DNA from 2 places in the Bacillus cereus group sp. RP37 genome. Region 1 is predicted to be linked to the other one. Evidence: riboswitches for the same ligand, from Rfam matches in the RefSeq annotation. Region 1 holds a riboswitch; the other holds the start of a gene.

Region 1 (9,438 bases):
TAGTGGAAGCGATGGAAGAAGCCGCAAAAACAATTGGTTTAAAAGAAGATGTTGCAAAGTCACTTATTCTTCAGACGATGATTGGTGCTGCTGAAATGCTAAAAGCAAGTGAAAAACACCCTTCTATTCTGCGAAAGGAAATTACTTCTCCTGGCGGGACGACCGAGGCAGGTATTGAAGTATTACAGGAGCATAATTTTCAACAAGCGTTAATTTCCTGTATTACACAAGCAACGAAACGATCACACGATCTTGGAAAAACATTAGAAAAAATAGCAAAAGAAAAATAAAAAAAATGGAGCTCAATCTTACTTGAGCTCCATTTTTTATAAACATATATTTTTTATTTATTATTCTTCCCAAAAATCTCTTCTTGCAGACGGCGACCAGTCGGTGTTGCTGCAAGTCCGCCTTCAGCTGTTTCACGAAGTGCTACTGGCATCGTTTGTCCGATTCTAAACATTGCCTCAATTACTTCATCACATGGAATTGTACTCGTTACACCAGCTAATGCTAAATCAGCTGAAATCATCGCATTTGCAGCTCCTGCTGCATTACGTTTTACACACGGTACTTCTACAAGTCCTGCAACAGGATCACATACTAAACCAAGCATGTTCTTTAATGAAATCGCCATCGCTGTAGCCGCTTGATCTTGTGTTCCACCAGCCATTTCAACTGCAGCTGCTGCTGCCATTCCACTTGCTGAACCTACTTCAGCTTGGCAACCTCCTGCCGCGCCGGAAATACAAGCATTATTCGCAACAACCATACCGAAAGCTCCTGCTGTAAATAAAAATTCAATCATTTCTTCGCGTGTCGGCTGTAATTTTTCTTGCAGTGCAAAAAGTACACCTGGCACTGTTCCAGCAGACCCTGCTGTTGGTGTTGCACAAATGATTCCCATCGCTGCGTTTACTTCATTTGTTGCAACTGCTTTACTCACTGCGTCCAAAATCGTATCTCCAGATAAGCCTTTTCCGCTCTTCATATACGCCTGAACTTTTACAGCATCTCCGCCAGTTAAACCAGTTGGTGATTTCACTCCGCGAATACCACGTTCTACTGCTTGCTCCATCACGACTAAGTTCTTTTCCATACCAGCAATTACTTCTTCACGTGAAATACTTCTAGTTTTCATTTCACATTGAATCATAATTTCTGCGATTTTTACATTTTGTTCTTTAGCTTGCGCCACTAGTTCCGCTGCGTTCCGAAACATGGTGTGTCCCCCCTGCAATTATTCCATAATAGTTACTTGACAAATATTTTCTTGCGCGTTTATTTCTTCAATTACTTCATCTGCTAATAATTCATCTGTTTCGATAACCATAAGCGCTCTTCTTCCTTTTTCTTTACGAGAAACACTCATTGTACTAATGTTAATTTCATGTTTCGCAAGGATTGAAGCTACTGCTGCAATAGCACCGAAGCGATCGTTATTTACAATAAGTAGTGCTGGACTCGTGCCTGTTAATTGAAGATCGAATCCATTTAATTCTACAACTTCAATTTTACCGCCACCAATTGAGCAAGCAACAACTTCAATTTCTTCTTCACCTTTATACAAACGAATTCTCGCTGTATTTGGATGAGGTGCATTTGCATCTTCTTCAATGAATTCTACTTCGATTTTGCGCTCTTTTGCTATGTCTAGCGCCTCTGGAATACGTAAGTCATCTGTTTCAAACCCTAATATTCCACCGATCAATGCTACATCCGTACCATGCCCTCGATACGTCTTTGCAAATGATCCATATAATGAAATGCTTACTCTTTCTGGTTCATGACGAAACAGCTGGCGAGCAACTTGCCCCATTCTTGCTGCGCCTGCTGTATGTGAACTTGATGGACCAATCATAACTGGGCCAATAATATCAAATACTGAGCGATACTTCATCATAACTCCCCCTAAACCTCTATGAAAAAATTTTTTACTATTCTATTAAGCTACCGAATCGGTTACTTTTCCAGTTGTACGACGTATTTGTTCTGCTATACAAATTGGATCGCTTTTGAATAACAGTGAAACAATATATCCTGAAATAATACCAGTTATCATAATAAATACGAAACTTAGCATTACCTTCATTTACTAATAATATAAGATACTCCACAATAAAGTCTTGTAGCAATCCAAAGTTTAACACAGAACCCCTTACAAGGATAGCATAAACAAGTGAAACTCCCATTGCTTTCATACCTTTTGGTGCTTTAAAGCTAAAAGGTGAAAAAAGACTTAGTACAAATAATAGTAATATCCTTCGTATTTATAATTTTCATATTCCTCTCTCACGATTTAGTCAACTTCACTTGTTACGACAAATGGCTAAAACGCATGTGGCCTACAATAAATTATATTCTGCCTTCATTATAGCTTGTTTTTAATAAAACGCTTACTTTTAATGAATTTTAAAAGTTCTGAATAACGATCCATTTTTGCTATTTGTACCACTCGTATGTCATCTGACTTATATAACAGTTTTTCTAAATAATCAGTACTATGTATTTTTATCCTATATCTTCACATCATTAAAAATTTCTGTTTCATCCAATATAAACATAAAATGATAACAGTTTTATTTTAAATTTTTTTAGAAATAAAAAAAATGGCAACCTTTCGTCACCATTTTTTCACAACATTATTATCTTTCCACTGGAAATGATTTTAAATCCGTAGCTATTTCTGTATTAGAAAATAGCTCTCTTGCCTCTTTCCATAATTCCTTATATGTATCCCCTTGATAACGAGAACTAATATGAGTCAATATTAATCGTTTTGCATTTGCCTGAAGTGCAATACTCGCAGCTTGCTTAGATGTGGAATGAAAATAATCATACGCTTGTTGTTCATCTTCTGCCGCAAAAGTTGCTTCATGAACAAGTACGTCAGCGTCTTGTGCTAGCTCTCTACTCGCTTCACAATATCTTGTATCACCTAAAATGGTAATAATTCTTCCTTTTTGAGGTGGACCGATAAAATCTTTTCCATTTAGTATCGTGCCATTTTCTAATTCAACTACTTCTCCATCTTTTAAACGTTTAAAAAGTGGACCGGGTTTCACACCCATCTCCAGTAATTTATCTACTAAAAGAGCACCTTGTATATCTTTCTCTATAATACGATACCCAAAACATTCAATACCATGTGACAATCTTTTCGTTTCCACACGAAATTCATTATCTTCAAACACAGTACCTTCTTCTGTTATCTCAACAATTTCAAGTGGGTATTTTACATGTGTCGTACTTACTGACAATGCCACTTCAATAAATTGTTTAATTCCTTTTGGTCCATACACTGTTAAAGGTGTAGTCCCTCCTTGAAACGAACGGCTTCCTAATAAACCAGGCAACCCAAAAATATGATCACCATGTAAATGCGTAATAAATATTTTTTCAATGCGGCGTGGGCGTACAGATGTATGTAATATTTGATGTTGCGTCGCCTCGCCACAATCAAATAACCAAGTCTGCCCTCGTTCTTCTAACAATTGCAAAGCAATTGCCGAAACATTCCTTCCTTTCGAAGGAACACCTGCACCAGTTCCTAAAAATACAAATTCCACTTTCTTTCCTCCAGCTCTTTATATAATCTACCTTTCATCTTACGGAATGTTATTTCAAATGGCAAATCGAATTTACATAACCAATCATCTAGACAACTATATAACACGAACATTATACTCAAAAAACTTAGTAATCGTTCGTATTTTATGTTAAAATGATTATACTACATTTTAAGGGAGCGTTTTATTATGAAAGAAGCATTTCGTTTACAAACTGATTTTTCATCTTCATTTGATCGCTGGGTAAGTTCTTTCGTGTCTGATCACCCAGCACAATTAGAATGGACGACTTTGAAAGAATTAATCCATGAATATACAACAACACATACAAATGATTCGTTACCAACATATATTTCTTCAGCTTTAACATATTACGCACAACGCGTTTCAACAACAAATAGTTCAGAAATTGTTATTTTTGAAAATACTACAATCTCATAATCTGTAATAAAAAGCACTGTAATCAGTGCTTTTTATTTATTTCCCCACCTTATTTCAAAAAAACCCTCTTATTTCCTACTATATAGCCAGCATAAATCTATTTGAGTTTTCAAAAAAATGTATTGACACTACAAAATTACAGTGCTAACATTCAACATGTAATTGAATATGGTCTCTGTTAGGTGAGGCTCCTGTATAGAGAAACGCTGCTGCCCAAAAATGTCGAGAGACGCCAATGGGTCAACAGGAAAGGTCGGAATGAAGGCCTTTCTTAACGTAGCTGGTTTCAGTACCTATGCTATACAGTGCTAAAACTCAACGAGGGAGAGGTGCATGTATTTTGTCATACACAAAAACTGTTTTTATCTATGTTTACTAACAGTCTTTGTTGTGGACTCTTTTAACTGCGAATTCAGACCTTTACTCGTTTTGAGTAAAGGTCTTTTTACGTATATACGCACCTTACTATGAAACAAACATAGCATATTCAGAAACTACTAAATTGTACGGAGGTGAGGAACAGTTGGCAATTGATGATTCGGCCCAGATACCCATAATATGTTTTACGTTAATATTTCATCATGTAGGTAGGAAAGAAGCTGTTCCTCCTAATTTTAAATAGTTGAGTAACAGATTGTTTCCTCCTTCATGAAAAAGGAGGAACTACCAATGTTAAATTTACAAAAACAAGAAACAAAGCATTCATACGATCAAAATCATATGAAAACAAATAACGGATTACTGGTGGAAGTCGCAATACAAGATGTAAACAATGCGTTACGACTTTTAGAAACAACACAAAATGGCCTCTCTAAAATAGAAGCGTCTCATAGATTTTCTTTATATGGCCCAAATGAAATAGCTCATAATAAAACATCGCCGTGGTACATTCAATTTCTACTGGCATTTAAAAATCCATTTATTTTTGTTTTATTAGCTCTCGGCGCACTCTCTTTTTTCACAGATGATATACAAGGAACCATTGTCGTATCTGTAATGGTAATGCTAAGTGCAACGATCCGCTTTTTACAAGAGTTTCGTTCTCAAAAAGCTGCGGATCAGTTAAAAGCTATGGTTCGAACAACGGCAAGCGTCTTTAGAATAGATGGATTTGTACACGAAACAAAAAACGTAATGAATTTAAAGCAAAATGATCCAACGGAAATTCCAATTGAAGAACTTGTACCTGGCGATATTATTTCACTTTCGGCCGGTGATATCGTTCCGGCTGATGTGCGTATTTTATCAGCTAAAGATTTATTTGTGAATCAGTCTTCTTTAACTGGGGAAGCACTTCCTGTGGAAAAGTACGAAAACTGCTACCATACAGAGAATAAACATATTTTACCGAAAAACATGAAAAAAAATTACAATCCACTCGATATGGAAAACCTTTGTTTTATGGGTACAAATATTGTAAGTGGTAGCGCAAAAGCTGTTGTCATCTCCACAAGTACCGATACGTATTTCGGCTCTTTAGCAAATAAGGTAATTGGCAAGCGCGTAGAAACAAGCTTTGATAAAGGTGTAAACAAAGTAAGCTGGCTCTTAATTACATTCATGCTTATTATGGCACCTATCGTTCTTCTCATTAACGGATTCACAAAAGGTGATTGGCAAGAGGCTTTCTTCTTCGCTATCGCTATTGCTGTTGGTCTTACACCTGAAATGTTACCAATGATTGTAACTGCTAATTTAGCTAAAGGTGCTGTTAACATGTCTAAACAGAAAGTAATAGTAAAACAACTGAATTCTATTCAAAACTTAGGTGCTATGAACATTCTTTGTACCGATAAAACGGGAACTTTAACAGAAGATGAAGTTGTACTTGTTCGGCACTTAGATCCTAACGGTAATACATGTGATCGTGTATTACACTATGCCTATTTAAATAGCTTCTATCAAACAGGATTGAAAAATTTAATAGATAAAGCTGTTATGAAACATACAGAAGAAAACCAGAAGTTTGATCCATCCATTTTTCAAAAACTAGATGAAATTCCATTTGATTTTGCTCGCCGGCGTATGTCTGTCATCGTGAAAGATAGCTCAGGGGAACATACAATGGTTTGTAAAGGTGCCGTAGAAGAAATTTTATCTATTTGTAACTACACTGAAGTTGATAGCAAAGTTGTTTTTCTTACTGATGATATGCGCTCAAATGTAAAACAACTAAGTGAGACGTTGAATAGTGAAGGTATGCGTGTTATTGCTGTAGCTTATAAAAAAGATAGACCATTACATGATAAAGAGTACGTGATAAAAGATGAGAATGATATGATTCTCGCTGGATATATTGGCTTTTTAGATCCACCAAAACCATCTGCAGCTACTGCCATTCAAGCATTACAGAAACATGGTGTACAAGTGAAAATTTTAACTGGCGATAACGAAATCGTGACAAGAAAAGTTTGCAAAGAAGTTGGATTAAACATCGGTGAGCCTGTCCTTGGTTACGAAATCGATGCTTTACCTGATAAAGCATTAGCAAAATTAGCCGAAGAAACAACTGTATTTGCTAAACTAAATCCAATGCAAAAATCACGCATTATACGAGTATTACAAGGGAATGGTCACACTGTAGGCTATATGGGAGATGGTATTAACGATGCTGTAGCGTTACGTGAAGCTGACGTTGGCATATCTGTTGATACTGCAACTGATATTGCAAAAGAGTCTTCCGATATTATTCTACTTGAAAAAAGTTTAACGATATTAGAAGCAGGTATTCTAGAAGGACGCACTATATTTGGTAATATTTTAAAATATATTAAAATGACAGCAAGTTCTAACTTTGGAAATGTATTTAGTGTGTTAGTAGCAAGTGCTTTCATCCCCTTCTTGCCGATGCTTGCCATTCACCTTTTAATTCAAAACTTGCTTTATGATATTTCACAACTATCTATTCCATGGGACAAAATGGATAAAGAGTTTTTAGAAAAACCAAGAAAATGGGATACTGCCAACTTACGGAACTTCATTATTTGCATCGGTCCAATCAGTTCCATATTTGATATCATCACATATGTAGTCATGTGGAACGTCTTCGGCGCAAATACAGCTAGCGAACAATCATTATTCCAATCTGGTTGGTTTGTTGTTGGATTACTAACACAAACTTTAATTGTTCACATGATAAGAACACAGAAGATTCCATTTATTCAAAGTACTGCATCAGCACCGGTTCTTTTATTAACCGCTTGTATTATGGCAATTGGAATTTATATTCCATTCTCACCACTCGGAGCAGCCGTTGGATTACAAGCATTACCACTTAGCTATTTCCCTTGGTTAGTAGGAATACTATTAGGCTATGCTTTCTTAACACAGTTCCTAAAAAAAGTTTATATTAAAAAGTTTCATAGCTGGTTATAAAGTGAAACTTTAACCAGCCTGCAAATAGCGGGATAAAAATGAGAATGAGCGGGTACTCCCCACTCATTCTCAAAAACATAACATGGACTTATATGTATGGAGGTGACCATGATGGTATGGTATGACATTGTATTAAGATTATTTATCGCAATTATTGTAGGTGCTTGCATCGGAATGGAACGGCAATGGAGACACAGGATGGCTGGCTTGCGGACAAATGCTCTCGTATCACTTGGTGCCTGTATATTTGTTTTATTATCCGTCATGCTGGATCATGATGCTAGCCCCTCACGTATTGCCGCTCAAGTCGTTAGTGGGATTGGTTTTTTAGGCGGCGGTGTTATTATCCGCGATGGTTTTAGTATTAGAGGGCTTAATACTGCGGCTACTCTATGGTGCGCAGCTGCTGTCGGTACTCTTACAGGCGCTGGTTTCCTCGTTGCAGCTATATTAGGTGCAACTGGCGTTTTACTAGCAAATATACTACTTCGCCCAATCGCTCTCTTTATGAATCAGAAATCAAAAGAAGAATCACCTGAACAAACGAACTACTTCCTTTCTCTTACTTGTTCAGAAGAACATGAAGCCCATATTCGTTTTTTACTTATGCATATGGTAAGTTCTGAAGGCATCGGTTTAAAAGAATTGTATAGTGAAGACGTAGATTCTAAGCAAAAAGTGTGTATACAAGCTACATTACATTGCAGTACAAATGCAGCAGTCTTAATTGAAAAAATAGTGAGTAGAATGCTATTAGAAGCTGGCGTTACTGCAGCAGGGTGGAAAACTTCATTAGATTTAGAAGCAATTTAAAAATAAAAGGTGTCATGATATTTATAGCTTCATGACACCTTCTACATAAACTTATTTTCTAATTTTTGCTGAAAAGACTTTTCCTGCTTACGCAATAATTGACTACCACGTTGTAAAAGTGGCATTCCATACTTATCGTTAATCTGATCAATGACAGCAAGTAGCGGCTCTTCTTTCGCATCTTCTTCAAATGAAAACAAATCTAATTGTTTCACTGATTCTGTCTTCCACTCTATTTCAGTAGCTGTAACACCTAGTAAACGAACGGAATCACCGTCCCAATGTTGCTTCCATAAACGAGATGCTGCCTGAAAAATATCTCGTTCTTCCCAAATAGCATTTTTCAATTGCTTACTCCGCGTTACTGTCCGCCTATCATGATATTTAATCATAATTTGAATATTATAGCTGACAAGAGTTCGCTTTTGTAATCTTTTACTCACTGATTTTGATAAGCGTTCTAACATATCAAGCAATTCTTTCTCTTCATCCATATCCTTTGAAAAAGTCATCGAGTTACCAACGCTTTTATGTTGTCCCATTTGACTCGGATCAACTTCCCTATCATCCATACCTTTTGCCCGTTGTTGTAAATCAACACCATGCTTTCCAATTTTAGCGCGAATGATATGTTCGTTTCCTTTTGCTAACTGCTCAATGGTTTGTATATGAATATCATTTAATTTTTCTGCTGTTTTTTCTCCAATTCCATGCATCGCTCCAACCGGAAGTGGCCAAATCATTTTTGGAATATCTCGTTTTCGAAGCACCGTAATACCGAGAGGCTTTTTCATATCAGAAGCTGTTTTTGCTAGGAAAAGATTTGGAGCAATTCCGATGCTACATGGAAGTTGTAACTCTGTTAATAACGCCTGCTGAATCATCTTTGCTATTTCAAGAGGCGAACCGAGTGCGTAGCAATCTGTAATATCTAAATACCCCTCATCTATAGAGACTGGTTGTATTTTTTCCGTAAAACGGGAAAGAATTTGAAACATTTGAAAGGAAGCTTCACGATATAATGTAAAATTAGGACGCATTACAACTAATTGCGGGCATAACCTTTTTGCTTCCCAAAGAGGCATCGTTGTACGTATTCCATAGCCTCTTGCCTCATAACTACATGTTATGATAATTCCTTTTCTTTCTTTTTCATTCCCAGCAACTGCTAACGGCTTCCCTTGTAATGATGGGTCGTGAGCAATTTCAACAGATGCGAAAAAACAATTCATATCTACAT
Region 2 (9,438 bases), 2.6 Mb from region 1:
TAAAATAAGGTCACAAGCAAGAAATTGCTCGAAAAACTTTGTATTTTACACATTGGAAACAATGTGATAATATAACGACAAGTAAATAATACATCCTGCGGTGTACGTAACTTATTTATGTCTAAAACCGATGTTAGTTATACGGAAGCTCAATATTTAGCGACCATCATCAAGCCTTCCTTGTGGAGGAAGATGTACGGTAACTGTGAGGGCATCCACCTGCGAGTAGCGGGTTTTTGGACATTTACGAGGAGCGGCACGTGCGGGGGTCTTATTTCAACTAACATTATATAAAATTCCTACGGTGTACGTAGCTTATGCATGTCTTAAACCAATAAGTTTAATATGGAAGTTCAATATTTAAATGTAGCTAACATGCCATCTTTTTAAGAAGGAAGTTACAAACATTTGTGAGAGCATCCACCTGTGAGAGCAGGTTTATGGACATCTAGAGAGAACGGCATATGTGGGGCTAAATAAAAACCTTACGTTTTATACGTAAGGTTTTTTTGTTGTATACATTTATCCATGTTATCTTGATTCACCTGTGAAGTTTCCATAATAAATATAGCACTTTCTGTCTTCATCAATCTCTCTTGAATCTAAAGTGAACTCCATATACATGCCGTCGCGCTGAATAAATATGATATCGGAATGAAGAGATGGTAAAATTTCTTCATAGTTCCATACATCTTTACTTTCAATCAAGTTTGAACTCGTATCCTTTAGCTCTCTAATTTCAAAACCGATGTGGAAGTAAGTAGGATCTGAAGGATCGTTAGAAAAAGTTTCTTGTTGAATATATATAACTGCTGTTCCGTCTGGATCTACTGAAGTTGCGGTAACAACATATGTATTTTTATCTTTTATAAAATATTCACAAGTCATGCGTGCGATGATTTCAGAATTAGAAATATTTGCGTAGTTCCATAAAGCAGGATACCCTTTTGTTTCATCATTAAGTCGATATTCTAAGCGCATTTTATCCCTCTTCTTCCTTTTTCTTCTACTTTATCATGCCATCTTATATAATAGGAATAGAATTTAAAAAGGGGAGTGCGAAGGTGACAAAAACGAAATGGCTAGTAGGCGGTGTCGTAACGTCTTTAATGACCGGCACCTTATTTGGCTGCGCACAAGATCTTCCCCCAAAACCGAATGATAATAGTTGTTCAGATTGGGATTGGGATGATGAACTTGGGGTATGGCAGTGTGATGATAGTAGTTCAGGTTATCGTGGGCATTACTTTTATGGTGGGAGTTACTATCAAAATAAATCCACTTTTAAAAATTCATCGGCGTTTAAATCGTATCAATCGTCTGCGGAATTTAAAGGTGGAATTGGAAGCGGTTCAAAGGGAGGATTTGGGGGCTAAAATATGTCGCAGTACATAAGGGATCGAAAAGAGTTTTATTCGAAATATCCGAATTTTTGGTCGGATCTATATGAATCTGAGTATAGTTTGTTTCATATTTTCTCTATAACAAATCAGACTATGAAACAATTACAATTAGCAACTGAACGAATGGGGAAAATATTTTTCAAGACTGCTAGACTTTTGCGTAATTTAAGTAACGAACAGCTTCTTGAACTTGGGTTTCCTCCTGCGAGCTTATCGTTCATTAGAATGAAAGGGTTATATCCTGAATCTGTTATTTCGCGGTTTGATTTCGTTTTAACAGGTGATAACCAAATTAAAATGCTCGAGTTTAATAGTGATACACCAACTTTTATTATGGAATGTTTTCAAATGAATGGAAAAGTTTGCGAGAAACTAGGCTATGATGATCCAAACTCGGATCAAGAGCGATTACTATCTTCTGGTATTACAAAAGCCATAATGGAAGCGACCAAGGGAATAGACAACCCAAATGTTGTTTTTACAGCACATCATGAACATATTGAGGATTGGAATACGACCATGTATTTGAGTCAGCTATGTCATGTTGAAAATAAAGTAGTGCCAATGTCAGAACTTAGAATTACAAAAGATGCTTTAGTGGATAGGAATGGAGTACAGATTGATGTTTTATATCGCCAAACATATCCGATAGAAGATTTAATTGAGGATCAAGATCCTGAAACAGGAGACTTGGTAGGTGTGGAACTGTTGCAACTTGTAAAAGCCGGAAAGCTTTTTATAATAAATCCATTGTCAGCATTTTTACTTCAGCCAAAATCAATCCAGTGTCTTATTTGGGGGTTAGCAGAAGAAGAGGCCTTTTATACAAATGAGGAACAACAGTGGATTAAAGAATATATGTTACCTACATATCTAGAACCAGATTTATTTTTAGGAAAAGATTTTTTCGTTCAAAAACCTTCATTTGGGAGAGAAGGAGATACAATTACCGTTCGCGATAAGGACGAAAATATTATGCTTCAAAATGCACACCAAACGTATAAAGCGTCACTACCGATATTTCAAAAGTATACAGAACTTCCAGTCATATCTTTGGAAACAGAGAAAGGGATGGAGAAACTGTCGTATGTGTTTGGTTCGTTTTTAATTGCTGGAAAAGCGAGTAGTATCGGTATTCGCGCGGGGGAAAAAATTACGGGGAATGAATCGTACTATTTACCAGTAGGTATAAAAAAGGAGGAAAGTATATGATTAATTTTTTATTATATTTAGCAGTAACATTGGGACTTTTATGTATTGGTCTTTTCCTGATGGAAGTGACAACGAAAGTAAAAGAATTTAAGTTAATGGCCCAAGGAAATAAGGCGGTAAGCTATGTGCTTGGAGGACGATTACTTGGATTAGCTATTGTTTTATATTCGACAGCAGCTAATTCCATTTCACTTCTTGATATGGTTTCGTGGGGAGCAGTTGGGATTTTGGCTCAAATTATCGTCTTTTATCTAGCTGAGTGGCTTACACCACGCTTTAATATAAATAAAAGTCTCGAAGAAGATAATCAAGCAGTCGGTCTTTTCCTTATGTTTTTATCGCTTTCCATTGGGATTGTAATTGCAGGTTGTATAACTTATTAAAAACTTTACGTTAGTTTGCCATACCTTTCGAAAAAATTGTAGGCTACTGTTGACATCTATTTTAAATAAGAGTAACATTTTCTATATAATAAAAATAAGTCTCTGTTAGGTGAGGCTCCTGTATAGAGAAATGCTACTGCCCAAAAATGTCGAGAGACGCCAATGGGTCAACAGGAATGATCGAATTAAGGTTTTTCTTAACGTAGCTGGTAATGTACCTATGCTATACAGTGCTAAAACTCGGCGAGGGAGAGGTCCGTAGATTTCTAATTGTATTAGGAATCGTTTATTTGTGTATGTCATGACCTTTACTCTTTTCGGAGTAAGGGTCTTTTTGTTACCAAGCTATGAGTAGTTTCATAGTATAAACTATAAAATTAAACGAGGAGGTGAGGAGCATGTCAAATTCTGACTCGGTTCCGTTACCCATATACTTCAAATCAAAAATATATGATGTAGGCAGGAAACGACTTGTTCCTCCCTCTATATTTATCGTAATGTAGCGTTTATATGCACGTTTAAGCGCTAGACACTTTCGCGGTAAAGTGGAAAAATTGAGAAACAAAGCGTTTCTTCCTATGTTGTACAGGAGGAGACGATAATATGTTATATGCAAACAAAACTGTGGGTAACACGTCATATAAATTAAGTAAAAAATCAATGAAAGAACAAACAATGCTTCAAAAAAATAAAGATTTATTAATTGAAATCGCAACGAGAGATGTAAAATCTGTATTTGCGTATTTTAAAACAACAAGAGACGGATTATCTATGAAAGAGGCACAAAAACGCATTCAAGTATACGGCCGAAATGAATTAACTTCAAAAAGAGCGCGTATTGCAGAAGTAATGATGAAGCTAAGTGGAATGATCCCAGGTTTTTCAAAACAACATGTGCGTGATAGATTACAATGTGAGAAAATTACTGTGTCTCGAGTAGCGTGTTCAAGTGTAACAGGTTTAAACGGTGAATTAAAAATGATGAATTTACCAGTACAAGAACTTGTTCCTGGTGATATGATTTTTCTTTCAGAAGGCGATACAGTACCAGCAGATGTACGTATCATTTACGCGAATGATTTATTAGTAAATGAATCTGTGCTAACAGGAAAAGATGTAAGTATTGAGAAATTTGAAAGTTGCTATCACCTTGAGCGTAAACGATTTATTCCTTTAAAACGAATGAAAGACTATAATCCACTTGAACTTGAAAATGTATGTTTCAAAGGGACGTATATTGTTGGCGGAAATGCAAAGGCTGTAGTTGTTTCGACTGGGAAAAATACGTATTCAGGAATTCTTCATACTTGTTGTAGTAGAACGTCCTAATGTGTAAATGATGCTAAATATACAAAAACAATGTATAATAGACAAAGTTGAAAAAACGTAGAATGGTAATCTATTTATATAACCTTACGTGATGACGTGGGGTTATTATTTTTTGGGTAGGAGAGGAATTATGAAAAAAGTATTATTAGTTGATGGTATGGCACTATTATTTCGTGCTTTTTACGCAACAAGTGTCTACGGACAATTTATGAAACGACAAGATGGTACCCCTACAAACGGGATTCATGGTTATATGAAACATTTATTAACAGCTATGCAAGCAATTGAACCAACACACATCGTAACATGCTGGGATATGGGAAGTACGACATTTAGAACAGAATCGTTCTCAAATTATAAAGCGAATCGTGCAGCGCCGCCTGAAGAATTAATTCCGCAATTTGATTTAGTACAAGAAATGACTGCGAAATTGTCCATTCCAGTTATCGGTATGAAAGGGTATGAAGCGGATGATTGTATCGGTACGCTTGCAAAACAATACTGCAATGAAGCGGAAGTTTATATTTTAACAGGTGACACGGATTTACTTCAGCTTGTTGATAAGAACGTTACAGTTATGCTCTTGCGCAAAGGAATTGGAAATTACGAATATTACACACCAGAAAAAATTATGGAAGAAAAAGGCGTAGAGCCGTGGCAAATCGTGCATGCGAAAGCGTTCATGGGAGATACGAGTGATAACTATCCAGGGGTAAAAGGTATTGGTGAAAAGACAGCGTATAAGCTTATTCAAGAGCATGGAACAGTATCAGCTGTACTAGAAAATGTATCATCATTAACGAAAGCGCAGCGTACAAAGATTGAAAGTGATTTAGAGAACTTAGATATTTCATTACAATTGGCACAAATTCACTGTGAAGTTCCAATTTCATGCTCACTAGAAGAAGGATTGCACACAATGGATGAAGAAAAACTTAGATTCGTTTGTGAAGAAATGAATTGGGGAAGACCTGAAATATTAATCAATATGCTATAAATAGTTTTGTAAGAGGGATGTTGCATAAGTCGAACTTTGACTTGGTGACACCTTCTTTTTGTTTTGGAAAACAGTTTCTTAGTAAGTGGGAATATGTGTAATGAAACTTTAAATATTTCGACAAGATAAATCGATATAAGATGATGGAAATGGTAATTTGTATAATTAAATGAAGCAATTTCAAAATGGTTTTAGGAGAATCTCTTTTTGTGTGTTCACAAAGTTGTCAGAAAATAAACGGAATTTTCATATGAAGTTCAAATGGAATTCACAACAATCAATTATTATAAGGGCACACAGATAATTCCTTATCTTTTATATAAACCATCCCCCAAGGAGGACAATGAAAATGAGAAAAAAAGTGAGAAAATCTTTTAAACAATTATTAATTGAAAATAAACAATCACTATTAAATAATAAAGAAAATATGAAAGAAATTGAAGAGAGAATTGAGAAACGACATGTAGCATACAGTGCTGCTAGCAATTGATAATTTTGCTTATGAAAAAAGCTTGTAGTTTGGATACTATCCAAACTACAAGCTTTTTCTTTTTTATTACCTCCACCAAATCCAAGCCCAAAAGTAATTTCGTATATTTCGAGGAGTAACGCGTATAAAACGTTCCCCGTCAAAGAAGCAATTTAAATTTGGAAGTGTTTCATCTGGATTGTCTGAAATAAAGGCGACAATGTTTTCATTGCTTGTAACGGTTACTGTAATTGGTGGATCGGTAGGCGAGACTTGAAGTTGTAACGAAATATTGGCCGTATTTTTAAATTCATTATTAACAGGTGGACTTATCACTTGCACTGTGAATAACACGCTGATTGTTTCGTTTGGTTCCAAAGTAGTAGCGACTAGGAAACCGATATTTGGATTCGCTAGTGGAGAACGTTCACCGTTAATAAAGACAGTATCGTTCATAAATTGTAAACCTGCTGGAATGGTATCTTGTAAAGAAACGTTTGAAAGTGAAATATCAGAAGTATTCGTAATACGCACCGTATAATCAAAATATTGGTTTAAATAAGCTGAGCTGACGGAAGCGTTTTTTACTACTGTTGCAGTTATAAATTGAACTGGTATGCGTACAATGTTTGAATTAACAATGAAAGTAATAATCGGTTCTTGTGGTGTCAATTGGAAAGCTGCTGTAACTGTTGCGGAATTGACAATTGTATTGTTTGAAGGAATAGAAGTGACTAGAACTTCAAATGTTATCGTTGCTACTCCATCTGCAGGTAAAGCGCCGATATTCATACCAGTGTCTGGACGAACATTTGGAACAGGAGTACCGTTAATTGTTACGCTGTTTTCTATAAATGTTGTACCAGCTGGAATGATATCTAGGACAGAAGTACTGATTGTAGGAATTGGTGAATGATTTATTACTTCCAATGTGAAAGTTATGGTCTCTCCTGTTGTTACGATAGATTTATCAGCTGTCTTTTCAATGCGAACCATCGGATCAACTACTGTTGTTGTAACGGTATTTGTTTGCTTTGTAATTGTAATAGGCGGTTCATTCGGATCAATGGTAACAGTGTAGGAAACAGAAGCATCGTTATTGATTGCAGATTGAAGAGTTGAAGGAGATATTGTTACTTGGAAAGTAATAATATCAGATTCATTAGGAGCAAGGTTTCCTAACGTAATACCATTTTCAGGATTTGCGTTAGGCTGATTAATTCCGTTAATCGTAACGCTGCCCGTAACGAAGGTTGTATCTACTGGTACAGTGTCTATGGCAAGAAGATCTTCAATCGTTACATTACCGCTATTCGTAATTGTAATTGTATACGTTAAAGTTTGACTAGGTAATGCATTCGTGGTATTAACAGACTTGGTGGCAACGACATTATCATTTTGGACAGTTGTTGTGACAGTATTTGTTGTAGTCGTATTTGTAACAGGTAAGTTATTTGGGTTGACTATATAGTTAAAAGTAGTAATTGCTTCGTTGTTGAGTTCATTTGGTGTTGGAATAGAAGTTACAGTTACTTGGAAGGAAGTGATAGCATTTCCACCTACTATTATAGTGCCAATTGGTATGCCACTTACTGGATTCACTCCCGGAAGAGTTTCTCCGTTTACAATGACGCTATTTTCTATAAACGTAGTACCTTGAGGAATAATATCTTGAATGATTACATCATTTGCTGCAACATTACCAGTTTGATTGAGTGTAATCGTATACGTTAACGTATCACCGACCGTTGCAAATGCAAGGTCAACAGCTTTATTACTATTCAAATTCGCATGATGAATTTCTGTTACAGCAGCTGATGAAATAATAGTTTCGGTAATAGGTGGTTGATCTGGTACTGTGTATTCATATTGAATTGTACTCGTGTTAGAGATTGGATTTGTTTGTGGAATGGAAGTAACCCGTACTTGGAATAGAATAGTGGCTGTCGTATTAGGCGGAATGTTATCAATTTGTATACCATTAAGTGGGTTGTCATTTGGACGAGCGTTGCCATTCACAATAACGCTATTCTCTATAAAGCTCGTATTTGCTGGGATGATATCTGTAACGATAATGTTTTCCACTTGTATATTTCCGTTATTTATGATGGAAATTGTATAAGGGATGATAGTTTGTAGGTCAGCATATTGGATAGGTGTTGTTTTTGTCGCAATTACATTAGCAGAAATAACTTCAGTGAAGGTAATGTTACTAGTCGATATTTCTTCTTCCCCGTTTATCGTATAACGAGAAGTTGATTGATTTTGAACATGGCCGCTAGCTGGAAGAGCTACGACGGTAACAGAAAATCTGACTGGGATAGAAATGTTAGGAGCAATCGTTCCTACAAGTATACCGGTACTTGGATTGGCGTTAAGCTGTGGAATGTTATTTACTAAAACGCTACCGTCTATAAAGGTTGTTCCATCAGGAATATTGTCTGTAAATATAACAGCAGTGGCATTCGTATTCCCTGTATTCGTTAAAGTTGTTGTATAAGTTAAAATGTCACCAATCGTTACAGAGGTCAAATCAACAGTTTTAAGTGAAACGACATCAGCATCATTAATTTGAACGAAAGTAGTATTGGAAGTAGTGGATTTTTGAATTGGTGCAAAGTCAGGATTGAAAATAAAGTCGTAGACGATGTTTGCAGTATTAGGTGTTGGATTTACAGCAGGTAAATTTGTAACGGAAACTTGGAATGTTATTGTAGCCATTTGACCTGCTGCGACATTAGGAATGGAAAAGCCGATATTCGGATCTGCTGCAGGAAGTACAGTATTATTAACTATTACACTTCCTGGAATAAATACTGTTCCATCCGCTATAGTATCTGTAAAAAAGATGGAGTTAGTTGTAGTCGATCCATTATTTTGAATGAATACTGTATATACAATGGTTTCATCAATATTAGCTAATACAGTATTAGCGGATTTTGTAGCAATAAGAATAGCATCAATAAATTGTATATTTGTACTATTGGAAGAGGTCGTTTCTGAAATTGGTGGTGCGCTTGAGTCTGGTCGATACTCATAGTGAATGACGGCGATATTATTAATGTTATTTTGTGGTGGTATAGAGACTACATTTACTTGGAACGTAACAATAATCGTATTATTTGGAAGGATAATACCAAGATTGATACCGGTAATTGGATTTTCATTAGGTCTTGGTATGCCATCTACAAGGATGCTATTTGAAATGAATGTGGTGCCAGCAGCAATTGCGTCAATTAGGAGAGTATTTGTAATAGGTACTGTACCAGCGTTTGTAACGGCGACTGTATATGTGATGATTTGACCGATACGTGTAATAGATCTGTTAGCGGATTTAATTGCACGAACATTCGCCGTCCGCACTTCAGTGTTTACTGCATTTGATAACGATCTACGCTGAATAATAGGAGAACTAGGGTCAATTTGGTATTCATATGAAGTGCCTGAAATGTTAATGACTGTATTGCCCTCTGGTATATTTGTAAGTTGTACTTGGAATGAAATAGTGACTGTTTCATCTGGTTGTATCGTGCCGAGAGTTACTCCATTTTCAGGATTCACACCAGGCTGAATCACATTATTTATTGATAAGCTATCTTCAATGAATATAGTACCTTCTGGAATGTTGTCAATGAACACGGTATT

Evidence for each region. Region 1 has a riboswitch for magnesium ahead of mgtA (magnesium-translocating P-type ATPase). Riboswitches for the same ligand answer to the same signal wherever they lie in the genome.
Region 2: it holds a riboswitch for magnesium, as region 1 does, so the genes downstream of both, QCI44_RS20185 (P-type ATPase actuator domain-containing protein) here and mgtA (magnesium-translocating P-type ATPase) in region 1, are expected to answer to the same signal.

Annotation. Positions count from the first base shown of each region.
Region 1 is NZ_JARVHP010000001.1:1,280,053-1,289,490, reverse strand. Features, by position in the region: gene proI (pyrroline-5-carboxylate reductase ProI) at 1-290, shown strand, start outside; gene sdaAA (L-serine ammonia-lyase, iron-sulfur-dependent, subunit alpha) at 344-1,222, opposite strand; gene sdaAB (L-serine ammonia-lyase, iron-sulfur-dependent subunit beta) at 1,241-1,900, opposite strand; gene QCI44_RS06885 (hypothetical protein) at 1,946-2,083, opposite strand; gene rnz (ribonuclease Z) at 2,646-3,569, opposite strand; gene QCI44_RS06875 (DUF3932 family protein) at 3,759-4,010, shown strand; M-box (ykoK) riboswitch at 4,178-4,345, shown strand; gene mgtA (magnesium-translocating P-type ATPase) at 4,680-7,385, shown strand; gene QCI44_RS06865 (MgtC/SapB family protein) at 7,497-8,198, shown strand; gene QCI44_RS06860 (DNA polymerase IV) at 8,240-9,438, opposite strand, start outside.
Region 2 is NZ_JARVHP010000001.1:3,832,077-3,841,514, reverse strand. Features, by position in the region: RNA gene ssrS (6S RNA) at 90-272, shown strand; RNA gene ssrS (6S RNA) at 294-477, shown strand; gene QCI44_RS20205 (hypothetical protein) at 532-981, opposite strand; gene QCI44_RS20200 (hypothetical protein) at 1,065-1,376, shown strand; gene QCI44_RS20195 (glutathionylspermidine synthase family protein) at 1,380-2,615, shown strand; gene QCI44_RS20190 (DUF350 domain-containing protein) at 2,612-2,998, shown strand; M-box (ykoK) riboswitch at 3,093-3,258, shown strand; gene QCI44_RS20185 (P-type ATPase actuator domain-containing protein) at 3,602-4,327, shown strand; gene QCI44_RS20180 (5'-3' exonuclease) at 4,458-5,324, shown strand; gene QCI44_RS20175 (FbpB family small basic protein) at 5,674-5,814, shown strand; gene QCI44_RS20170 (DUF7507 domain-containing protein) at 5,881-9,438, opposite strand, start outside.